DNA from 3 places in the Blastococcus sp. SYSU DS1021 genome. Region 2 is predicted to be linked to each of the others. Evidence: riboswitches for the same ligand, from Rfam matches in the RefSeq annotation. Region 2 holds a riboswitch; each other region holds the start of a gene.

Region 1 (3,262 bases), on a different contig from region 2:
TCGTCCGCACGTGCTCATCCTGACCGATGGCGTCAACCAGCCTCAGCCGCAGCTGCCGCCGAGGGTGATGCCGCGCTGGGCCAGCCACGGCACCGGGTTGGACCGGTTGGCGTACAGGCCACCGAGGTGCACCTCGAAGTGCAGGTGCGGGCCGGTGGACTGGCCCCGGTTGCCCACCTCGGCGATCTGCTGCCCACCGCTGACGACCTGGCCCGGCGAGACGAAGAACTGGTTCACGTGCCCGTAGACGGTGATGGCCCCGTCGTGGTGCTGGATGGCGACGGCGAGGCCGAACCCGCTGGCCGGCCCGGCCTGCAGCACGACCCCGGGCTCCGGCGTGAAGATCGGGGTGCCGATCGGCGCGGCGATGTCCACGCCGAGGTGCTGGGTACCCCACCGGCTGCCGTAGCAGGAGGTGACCCGCCCCTGGGTGAGCCGGCCGGCCCCGGCGGTCGCGGGAGCCGCCGCCACGGCCGCCTGCTCGGTGGCCTGCTGCTCGGACCAGGCGGCGACGGGGTCGGCCGTGCCGCGGAGGCTGAGCATGCGGATCTCCGCCTCGCGCAGCTGCTCGTCCAGCGCCGCCTTCTCGGCGGTGAGCGCATCGAAGTCGGTCTGCGCGGCCGCGAGGAGGGCGTCGACCTCCGCCTGCATGCCCTGGGCCTTGCGCGCTGCGGCATCCCGCTCGGCGACGGCGGCCTTCGCCTCCTGGTCGAGCCGGGCCTCGCGGGCCTCGGCCACCCGCAGGTCCTCGAGCACCTGCGCGCGATCCTCACCGAGGAGGTCGAGCGTCGCGGCCTGCTGGAGGAGCTCCCCCGGGCCGTCGGCGTGCAGCACCATCTCCAGCTGCTTCATGGACTTGTCGCTGCCCATGTAGGCCTCCCGGCCGAGGGCGGCTACCTCACCCTGGGTACTCGCCACGGCCTCCCGGACGGCGGCGAGCTCGGCGGCGATGGCGTCGGCGTGCTCGCGGGCGCGGTCGAGCTCGGCCTGCGCGGCGAGCACGGCGCCGCTGGCCTCCTCTGCCCGGAGGGTGAGCTGCTGCAGGCGCTCCTCTGCGTCGCGCACGCGCTGCTCGATGTCGGCGACCTCCGCCTCGACGCGGTCATGCTCGCTGCGCGCGTCGCCCGGCGCGGCCGCCGCGGTCGACGTCCCGAGCAGTGCGAGCGCCAGCAGTGCGGTGGCGGCGGTGGCCGCCCGACGGGTGCGGCTGAGGGCCCGGCGCGCGGGCGCGGCCGGGACGTGGTGGCGCAGGTGGTGCGAGGTCGCCAAGGCGACGGTCTCCGTTCCTCTATCCGCCTACCAGGTCAGCTGACGGGTTCGGGCCGGAACATGCCCTACCTGCCTGCCCGTGGTGGCGCAGGCGGGATTCACCCCAGAGAACGTGGGTCCCCGGTCCCCGCGGCGGTGAGGCCGCAGAGTTCGGCGGGGCCCGTCCGAGCCCCCGGGTTTCGGGAGCGGGATCGGATGGGCCGCGAGAGACGGTACAAGCGGATCGTCCGAATGTCACAGGGGGGTAACGGACCTTGTCAGTTCGCCCCACCGGCCCCAGGACGTGGCTGCGGCGCCGCGGCGCCGTCTGGCAGGCTGGCGGGTCCGGGGCGGTAGCTCAGCTGGTCAGAGCATGGGACTCATAATCCCTGGGTCGTGGGTTCGAGCCCCACCCGCCCCACCTCTCCCATGCCAGCGGTGTCGTGCCTGGCGCTCGCGCCTCCCTGTCCGCGTGAGCAAGGACACGGCTCCCAATGGGTGTAGGCGCCTCGGCGTCAGCGGTGCGCCACACCGGCGCCGCGGCCGGAAGGCGACCGGCGCGCCTCTGCACCGCCGCCTTCATGACGTGGCGTAATTGATGCGTGACAGAACGTTCAGCCGTCGTCGGTTCGACCGGTGGTGTCACCGCCGCAGCCCCGGACGCGGCGTCCGAGCGGCATCTGCAGCGCCTGCCCGGCTCCCCTCGAGGGCCGGTCTCGTGCTCGCCGTCGCCACCGCCGTCCTGACCGATGCCGGCGGCGGCGTCCATGCCGCCGACCGCCTCGTCCAGACCCCGCTCGACCTGATCTGAGGACCGACGCCATGAACAAGCGCAACCTGGCCGTCCTGGCGGCCCTGACCCTGATCGGCGGCGCCGGACTCGCCGACGCCGTCCTGGCAGCCCCTCGGCCCGTCACATCGCACACGCAGGCCGCCGCCGTGCTGCTCGCCCCGGCCGATCTCATCGGCGAGGCCGTCGATCAGCGGGCTTCGCTGGACTGGACGGGGGTGCCCGGGGCCCGCGACTACCTCGTCATCGACGTCACCTCCGGCGCCGCCGGTCGCATCGTGGGCTCCACCGGCGCCACCGCCTGGACGTCGCCCCGGCTGCCGCTGTCCACCCCGCGGTACGCCTTCGTGGTCGTGCCGCGGGACCACGCCAAGGTGCAGGGTGAGCGGACGGAGCCGGTGCACATCTACCCCGGCGGCCAGCCGGCCGAGCCGACCACCCCGGCCGAGGCGGCCCCGGTCACCACGACGCCCCCGCCCGAGCCCACCACCACCGAGCCGCCGGCGCCGTCCACGGAGCCCACCACGCCTCCGACGACCACGACGCCGACGACCACGACGCCCCCGCCCGCGACCGACCCCGAGTCCGACCCCGAGCCCGAGCTGCCCGCCGTCCAGCCCACGCGGGTCTGGGGCTACGACGCCACGACGCTGGTCCCCGGCCCCTGGCCCGAGATCCACGCCCTCCGGTCGGACCAGTACGGCACCACCACGGCCAACCCGTACCCCGGCTCGGAGCGCACCGCCTTCTTCACCGTGCAGCGCGGCGACACCGGCTGGAACGGCACGCACGGCACCCTCCGCTCCGAGGTCCGCGACTCGATCGCCGCCTCCGGCGACGTCCGGCCCGGCGACGAGCAGTGGTGGGCCTGGTCCACGTTCTTCCCGGCCGACTTCGACTGGGACGAGCGCGGCCAGTTCCTGATCTACACGCAGTGGCACCAGACGGTGAACTCCGGCAACCCCAACGTGCACTTCTGGTCGGACGTGAACGAGAACCTCATGGTCGACGTCCGGGGTGGCACGGGCGGCAGGACCGCCGGCGACGCGCAGTACGTCCGGACCTTCAACCTCGGCACGATCGACAAGGGCGCCTGGAACGACCACACCGTCCGGTTCATCTGGTCCCCCGACCCGGCGAAGGGCCTCATCGAGGTCTGGCACCAGGGCGAGAAGGTCCTGTCCGAGCGGGTCGCCAACCTGTACGAGGGGCAGTCCGTCTACA
Region 2 (3,262 bases):
GGCCAGCCCGAGCTCGGCGGCCCGGGTGGTGTCGACGTCCCAGGCGGTGCGGGCGACCTCGTGGCGCAGCCACAGCGGCAGGTGCAGCCACTCCTGGACGCCGGCGGCGAGAAGGTCGGCCTCGGGCACCGGTACCCACTCCGCCGCGCTCCCGGTGACGACCCGGCAGAGCTCGAGCAGGCCGCCCAGGGTCGTCATGCCCGCCGGCCCCGTGGCGTTGACCGCACCGGTGCGGCCCTGCCCGGCCATGTCCACGAGCCAGGCGGCCAGGTCACGGGCGTCGACCAGCGCGATCGGCTGGGCGACGCCCTCGGCCGGGACGACCACCCGACCGCCGCTCGCGATGCGCTCCAGCCACCAGCCGAGGCGGTGGATCGGGTCGGAGGGGCCGACGATCAGGCCGGCACGGGCGGCGAGGAAGCGGCCACCGACGGCGGCGGCGAGCTCCCGCTCGCCGAAGGCCTTGATGGGCCCGTACTCGTCGTCCTCGGTGTCCCAGGTCGGCTCGCCGTCCTCCGGGCCGAGCGGCCCCGGCGGCCAGTTGCGGTACGCGTTGAGGCTGCTCACGAAGACGTAGGAGCGGACCCCGCCCAGCGCCGCAGCGGCGTTGCGGGCGGCGGCCCGGGTCTGGCAGGAGGTGTCGACGACGAGCTCGGGCTCCCACTCCCCCAGCGCGCGCGGCAGCGCGCCGGGGTCGTCGCGGTCGCCGTGCAGCGCCCGCGCGCCCTCCGGCGGCGGACCCGTCAGGCCCCGGGTGAAGGTGGCGACGTCGTGCCTGCGAGCGAGCGCGGCCTCCACCACGTGCCGGCCGAGGAAGTGGGTGCCGCCGAGGACGAGGAGTCTCATGCCGAGCACTCCAGCCCGGTCGGCGCCCGCGCGTCCAGGGAGTTCGCCGGCAGCGGATCCGCCGTCGGCGGACGAGCGCTACACCGCGCGGGACACCGGCAGCGTGGGCACCTGCGGAAGGGGCGTGGAACGGGCCGCGGCGAGCACCATCTGGGGCGAGGACGGCAGGCCCCGCCGGGTGCACAGCCGCAGCGCCCGGGCGCCGGTGAGGACGTCGGTCTCCGGCGGGACGACCAGCAGGTCGGCCCGGCGGTTCCCCCCGGCCCAGGTGAGGCAGACGACCTGCGGGTCCATGCTCCGGAAGCCGCCGGCGCGGACCGTGCGGCCCAGCACCTCCAGCTTGCGGGGGGCCGGCTCCCAGGCGTCGAGGGCGTAGGTGAACCGCTCCACCCGCACACCACGCCGCTCCAGCGCCGCGATCAGCTCCGGCAGCTCCACGGCGAGGTCCCGGCTCCGCGGGAACCACGCACCGTCGAACGCCGAACCGCCCGATCCGGCGTCGGCGCGCAGGCTCACCCGGACGTCGATGCCACCCCGGAAGCCCTCGATCGCCGGAACCGTACGGGTGATCGTCGCCATGAGCGTTCGGCCGCCTTCCTCTTCCCAGGGAGCCGGGGAGACGGCTCCGAGGTCAACGTAGGACGGGTGCGAGGCGAGACTCCTCGACGGCGTGGCGGGCGCGTCGGACCGCTTCGGCCAGTCATCACGATTCGTGACCTGACGAGCACGGAGCCCGCGCCGCGGACCGTGCGCCGCCGGTACGAGCACCGCACACGGGCAGTCGGGGGCGGGCCACGGCGAGTCAGTCCGCGCGGGGCCGCCCGCGATGGAGGCTCCGCGGCCTTGCCGTCGGGGACGGCGGTCTGCCTACCGTGCTGCGTCCACCAACGGGTGGGCCCGGATGGCGGACCGCCGAACCTGCCCACCGCCACCGGACCCGTGCACACGACGGGCAGGCGCGGGGAACCCACGAGATCCTGGCCCTCGGCCTCGGGGTGAAGCCGCAGCACGCGGCCGGGCAGCTCTCGCCCGAACCCGACAGCTAACCCCGCAGGCGGCGAGAGGCTTCCCCATGCTCAAGCACCGCACGGCACGACCCGGTCGCTCCACCCGCACCTCCGCGGCGGCGGCGGCCATGGCACGTCCGGCCGTGGTCCTCGCGGCCGCCGCGGCCGCCTCCCTCGCGATCGCCGGTCCGGCACAGGCCCACCCCGGGGAGCACACGGTCGTCCCCGGTGACACGCTGGGCGGGCTCGCGGCCGCCCACGGCACCTCGTGGCAGACCATCCACGCCGACAACCTCGCCACCATCGGCGCCGACCCGAACGTCCTGCGCGTCGGGCAGGTCCTCGTCATCGGCGGATCGGGCGCCGCCCCTGCCGCCCCCGCCCCCGCCGGCGGCGAGTACGTGGTGCAGCCGGGCGACACGCTGGGCGGCATCGCCGCCCGCCACGGCACCACCTGGCAGGACGTGCACGCCCTCAACCTCGAGGTCATCGGCGCGGACCCGAACGTGCTGCGCGTCGGGCAGCGACTCACCCTCGTCGGCGGCCCGTCGGCGGCCCCGGAGCGTGCCAGCCGCGCCGCGGACCGGCCGGCCCTCGACACCGCCGCCTACGGCGCGTGGGAACCGCACGTGCGCCCCGCCGTCGCGGAGGTCGCCGCGGAGTTCGGCATCCCGACGGTGCTCACCCGCCCCGGCCACAGCCCGTCGGAGGGCCGCGCCGCCGACTTCATGGTCTACGACGACCGGGCCACGGGCGACGCGCTCAGCCAGTACGTCATCGACAACGCGGCGCGCCTCGGCGTCGAGTACGTGATCTGGCAGCAGCAGATCGCCGGGACGTGGACGGGCTGGGCCTGGCAGCCCATGGAGGACCGCGGCTCCCCCACCGCCAACCACATGGACCACCCGCACGTGGCCTTCGTGCCGGCGCCGTAACGGCCCCATGACGCAGCGAGCCCCTGCCCGGATCACCGGGCAGGGGCTCGCTGCGTCATGGGCGGATCAGCTGGGCTTGGGCTTGCGGTTCTTGGCCTTGCCGCGCTCGGTCTGGTCGAGCACCACCTTGCGGATGCGGACGCCGGCCGGCGTGACCTCCACGCACTCGTCCTCGGCACAGAACTCCAGCGCCTGCTCCAGGTTGAGGATCCTCGGCGGGATCAGCCGCTCCAGCTCCTCGGAGGTGGACTTGCGCATGTTGGTGAGCTTCTTCTCCTTGGTGATGTTCACGTCCATGTCGTCCGGACGGGAGTTCTCACCCACGATCATGCCCTCGTAGACCTCGGTGCCCGGCTGGACCATGAGCTGGCCACGCTCCTGCAGCGAGAACATCGAGTAGGTCGTCGCCACGCCCTGGCGGTCGGCGACCAGCGAGCCGGTCGGCCGGGCGCGCATGTCGCCCAGCCACGGCTC
Region 3 (3,262 bases), on a different contig from region 2:
TGGCCGCCTCACCGCACGGCGACCGGCTCGCGCTGCTGCTCGCGGCGGAGTCCGCCGGCGCCCTGGTGGCCGCCGAGATGACGCACACCGGCCTGCCGTGGCGGGCGGACGTGCACGAGCGCCTGCTCACCGACCTGCTCGGCCCGCGCCCGGGAACCGGTGGGCGCCCCGCGGTGCTCGAGCGGCTGCTGGGCGAGATCCGCGCGGCGCTGGGGACCCCGTCGCTCAACCCCGATTCGCCGGCCGAGCTGCTGCGGGCACTCCAGCAGGCCGGCCTCCCGGTGGCCGACACCCGCTCGTGGACCCTCGAGCAGCTCGAGCACCCGTGCGTCCCCTCGCTGCTCGAGTACAAGAAGCTGATGCGGCTGCTCACGGCCAACGGCTGGAGCTGGCTGGAGGCCTGGGTGCAGGGAGGGCGGTTCCGCTCGGCCTTCCTGCCGGGTGGGGTGGTCACGGGTCGGTGGGCGTCCAACGGCGGGGGTGCACTCTCGGTGCCCACGCTGATCCGCCCGGCGGCGGTCGCGGACGACGGCTGGCGATTCGTCGTCGCCGACGTGGCCCAGCTGGAGCCCCGGGTGCTCGCCGGGATGAGCGCGGACACCGCGATGGCCGAGGCGGCGCGGGCCTCGGACCTCTACGCGGGCATGGTCGCCGGTGGCGCGGTGGCGACCCGGGCGGAGGCCAAGCTGGGCATCCTCGGGGCCATGTACGGCGGCACCCGCGGGGAGAGCGGTCGCATGATGCCCCGGCTCGCCCGCCGCTACCCGCGCGCCATCGGCCTGGTCGAGGAGTCCGCCCGGGCCGGCGAACGCGGCGAGGTGGTGCACACGCTGCTGGGCCGGGGGTCGCCGTCGCCCAGCGGCGCGTGGGCGCAGCGGGCGGACGGGCTCGGCGAGGCCGCGGAGCAGGCCGGTTCCCGGGAGGACCGCGACCGCGCCCGCCGCGCCTGGGGTCGGTTCACCCGCAACTTCGTCGTCCAGGGCACCGGAGCGGAGTGGGCGCTGTGCTGGCTGGCCGACCTCCGCAACCGGCTCTGGCGGCTGGGCGGCGACGGGCCGCTGGGGACCCGGGCGCACCTCGCGTTCTTCCTCCACGACGAGGTGGTCGTGCACACCCCCGAGCACCTGGCCGACGACGTGGTCGAGGCGGTGCGCGCCGCGGCCACCACGGCCGGGCGGCTGCTGTTCGGCGCCTTCCCGGTGGACTTCCCGCTGGACGTCGCCGTCGTCCGGTCCTGGGCCGACGCCGGCTGAACGGACTGCCGTACACCACCGACGGGGCCGGCACGGTGGCGCGACACGCGTCACGATCTGCGGAAGTGACCGCTCCCGCATTGTCACGACTGCATAACGACGGTTACCGTGGCGGAGCCCGGCCGATCGTTCTCTCCCCATCCGGGGAGGGTCTGCCGGGCGCCGCCGAGTCGCCCGCCGCCTTCGAGCTGCGGGCGAGCCGGGGACCCACCGAAGTTCTGGGGTGAATCGCGCACCGGGCACGTCCCGGTGCGGGTAGGGCTGCTTCCCGTCCGAATCCGTCAGCTAACCCGGTAGGCGGCACGACGGAAGAAACGGAGAGCCGCCGCATGGCGCGCCCCTGCACCGCCGCACCACCCCGCGCCCGCCGGCACCGCCGCCCCCCGGTGCGTCCCCGGACCTGACCGCACGCGCACCCGGCGTCCCGCCGGTCGCCCCCACCAGCGATGACCGCCGGCCGAGCCGCCGGTGCCCGGTGGCCCCGCGACCCGGCGCCGGTCCGCAGCCCGCATCCCTCGCGGTCCGCCTCGCCCGGCCGACCCCGCCGCACCAACGGAGCACCCCGAACCCATGGATCCCCGCACCACCACCTCGGGCCGTCGTGGCCCGCTCGCCCTCCGCCGTCGCCCGCCCTCGGGCCTCCGCCGTCCGGCGTTCTACCTCGGGGTCGCCGCCGCCGGTGCCCTCCTGGTCAACACCCTCGTCGGCGTGGACCCGGGCGCCCAGGCCGAGGCCGGCACCTCGCAGTCGGTGAGCGTCGCCCAGGAGCTCGGGCTCACCTCCCGCTCCGGCCCGGTCGACGTCGCCGAGGACCTCGCCCCGCTGCAGGACCTGGCGGCCAGCCGCAGCAGCCGCGAGGCCGAGCAGGTCGCGGCCCAGCAGGCCCAGGCCGCGGCCGACCAGGCCGAGCTCGACCGGCAGAAGGCCGAGGCGGAGGCCACCGCCCGCGCCGAGGCCGAGGCGAAGGCTGCCGAGGAGAAGGCAGCGGAGGAGGCCGCAGCCGCCGAGCGGGCGGCCGCGGCCCCCGCCGCGGCGACGCCCACACAGGAGGCCCGGGCCGCCGCCACCACCGCCGCCTCGGTGGCGGCCACGGCGGTCGCCCGCATCTCCAACACCGCGGGCAGCGTGAAGCCGCAGACCCAGGCCGCGGCCGACGCGGTGGTCAGCAACGTGCCCGGCGCCGCGGGGATCACCCTCGGCGGCACCCGGGCCAGCGCCGCCGACCCGGGCGGGCACCCCTCGGGCCTGGCGCTGGACTACATGGTGATGTCCGACGCCGCCCTCGGGGACGCGATCGTCGCCTACCACCGCGCCCACTGGGCCGAGCTGGGCGTGGACTACCTGATCTGGCAGCAGCGGATGCTCTCGTCCCCGGGCGGCTCGTGGCAGGCGATGGAGAACCGGGGCAGCGCGACGGCCAACCACTTCGACCACGTGCACGTGAACTACAACTGACCCCACCGCCCCGCGGCCGTGCCTAGGTGAGCCGGCGGACCACGGACAGCGGCAGCACCCGCATGGCCAGCCCGATGGGCACCCACGGCCACGCGGGGACGTAGGCCGTGGCCCGCCGGGCCTCGATGGCGGCCACCATGGCGCGGACGCCCGTCGGGGTGTCCACCATGAACCGGGTTCGCTGCTGCACGTGCTGGTTCATCTCCGACCGGATGTAGCCGGGGTAGATCACCGACACGTCCAGGCCGGGGATCCGCTCGGCCCGCAGCCCCTCGGCGAGGGACGCGACCCCGGCCTTGGTGGCGGCGTAGGTGGTCATCGACCGGCGCATGCCGCGCAGCGCCGACATCGAGGAGATCAGCACGAGGTGCCCGCGGCCCTGGCGGCGGAAGATCTCCAGCGCCGCCTCGGTCTGCGCCAGCGCGCCGACGAAGTTCGTCATCGCCGTCTCGCGGTTGGCCTCGGCCCGGCCGGTGCCCAGGGGCGCGCCCTTGCCGAGGCCGGCGTTCACGACCACCCGGTCGATCGAGCCGAACGCCGCGGCGAACGCGGTG

What was found. Region 2 has a riboswitch for cyclic di-AMP ahead of ACI8AP_RS00705 (LysM peptidoglycan-binding domain-containing protein). Riboswitches for the same ligand answer to the same signal wherever they lie in the genome.
Region 1: another riboswitch for cyclic di-AMP. It lies ahead of ACI8AP_RS08880 (murein hydrolase activator EnvC family protein); the one in region 2 lies ahead of ACI8AP_RS00705 (LysM peptidoglycan-binding domain-containing protein).
Region 3: another riboswitch for cyclic di-AMP. It lies ahead of ACI8AP_RS05305 (hypothetical protein); the one in region 2 lies ahead of ACI8AP_RS00705 (LysM peptidoglycan-binding domain-containing protein).

Annotation. Positions count from the first base shown of each region.
Region 1 is NZ_JBJHAL010000009.1:70,423-73,684, reverse strand. Features, by position in the region: gene ACI8AP_RS08885 (TVP38/TMEM64 family protein) at 1-10, opposite strand, end outside; gene ACI8AP_RS08880 (murein hydrolase activator EnvC family protein) at 43-1,269, opposite strand; cyclic di-AMP (ydaO/yuaA leader) riboswitch at 1,280-1,435, opposite strand; tRNA gene ACI8AP_RS08875 (tRNA-Ile) at 1,596-1,669, shown strand; gene ACI8AP_RS08870 (heparin lyase I family protein) at 2,071-3,262, shown strand, end outside.
Region 2 is NZ_JBJHAL010000001.1:134,305-137,566, reverse strand. Features, by position in the region: gene ACI8AP_RS00715 (NAD-dependent epimerase/dehydratase family protein) at 1-846, opposite strand, end outside; gene ACI8AP_RS00710 (DUF5994 family protein) at 925-1,425, opposite strand; cyclic di-AMP (ydaO/yuaA leader) riboswitch at 1,805-1,898, shown strand; gene ACI8AP_RS00705 (LysM peptidoglycan-binding domain-containing protein) at 1,919-2,788, shown strand; gene typA (translational GTPase TypA) at 2,855-3,262, opposite strand, start outside.
Region 3 is NZ_JBJHAL010000005.1:55,253-58,514, reverse strand. Features, by position in the region: gene ACI8AP_RS05310 (bifunctional 3'-5' exonuclease/DNA polymerase) at 1-1,253, shown strand, start outside; cyclic di-AMP (ydaO/yuaA leader) riboswitch at 1,422-1,569, shown strand; gene ACI8AP_RS05305 (hypothetical protein) at 1,824-2,708, shown strand; gene ACI8AP_RS05300 (SDR family oxidoreductase) at 2,731-3,262, opposite strand, start outside.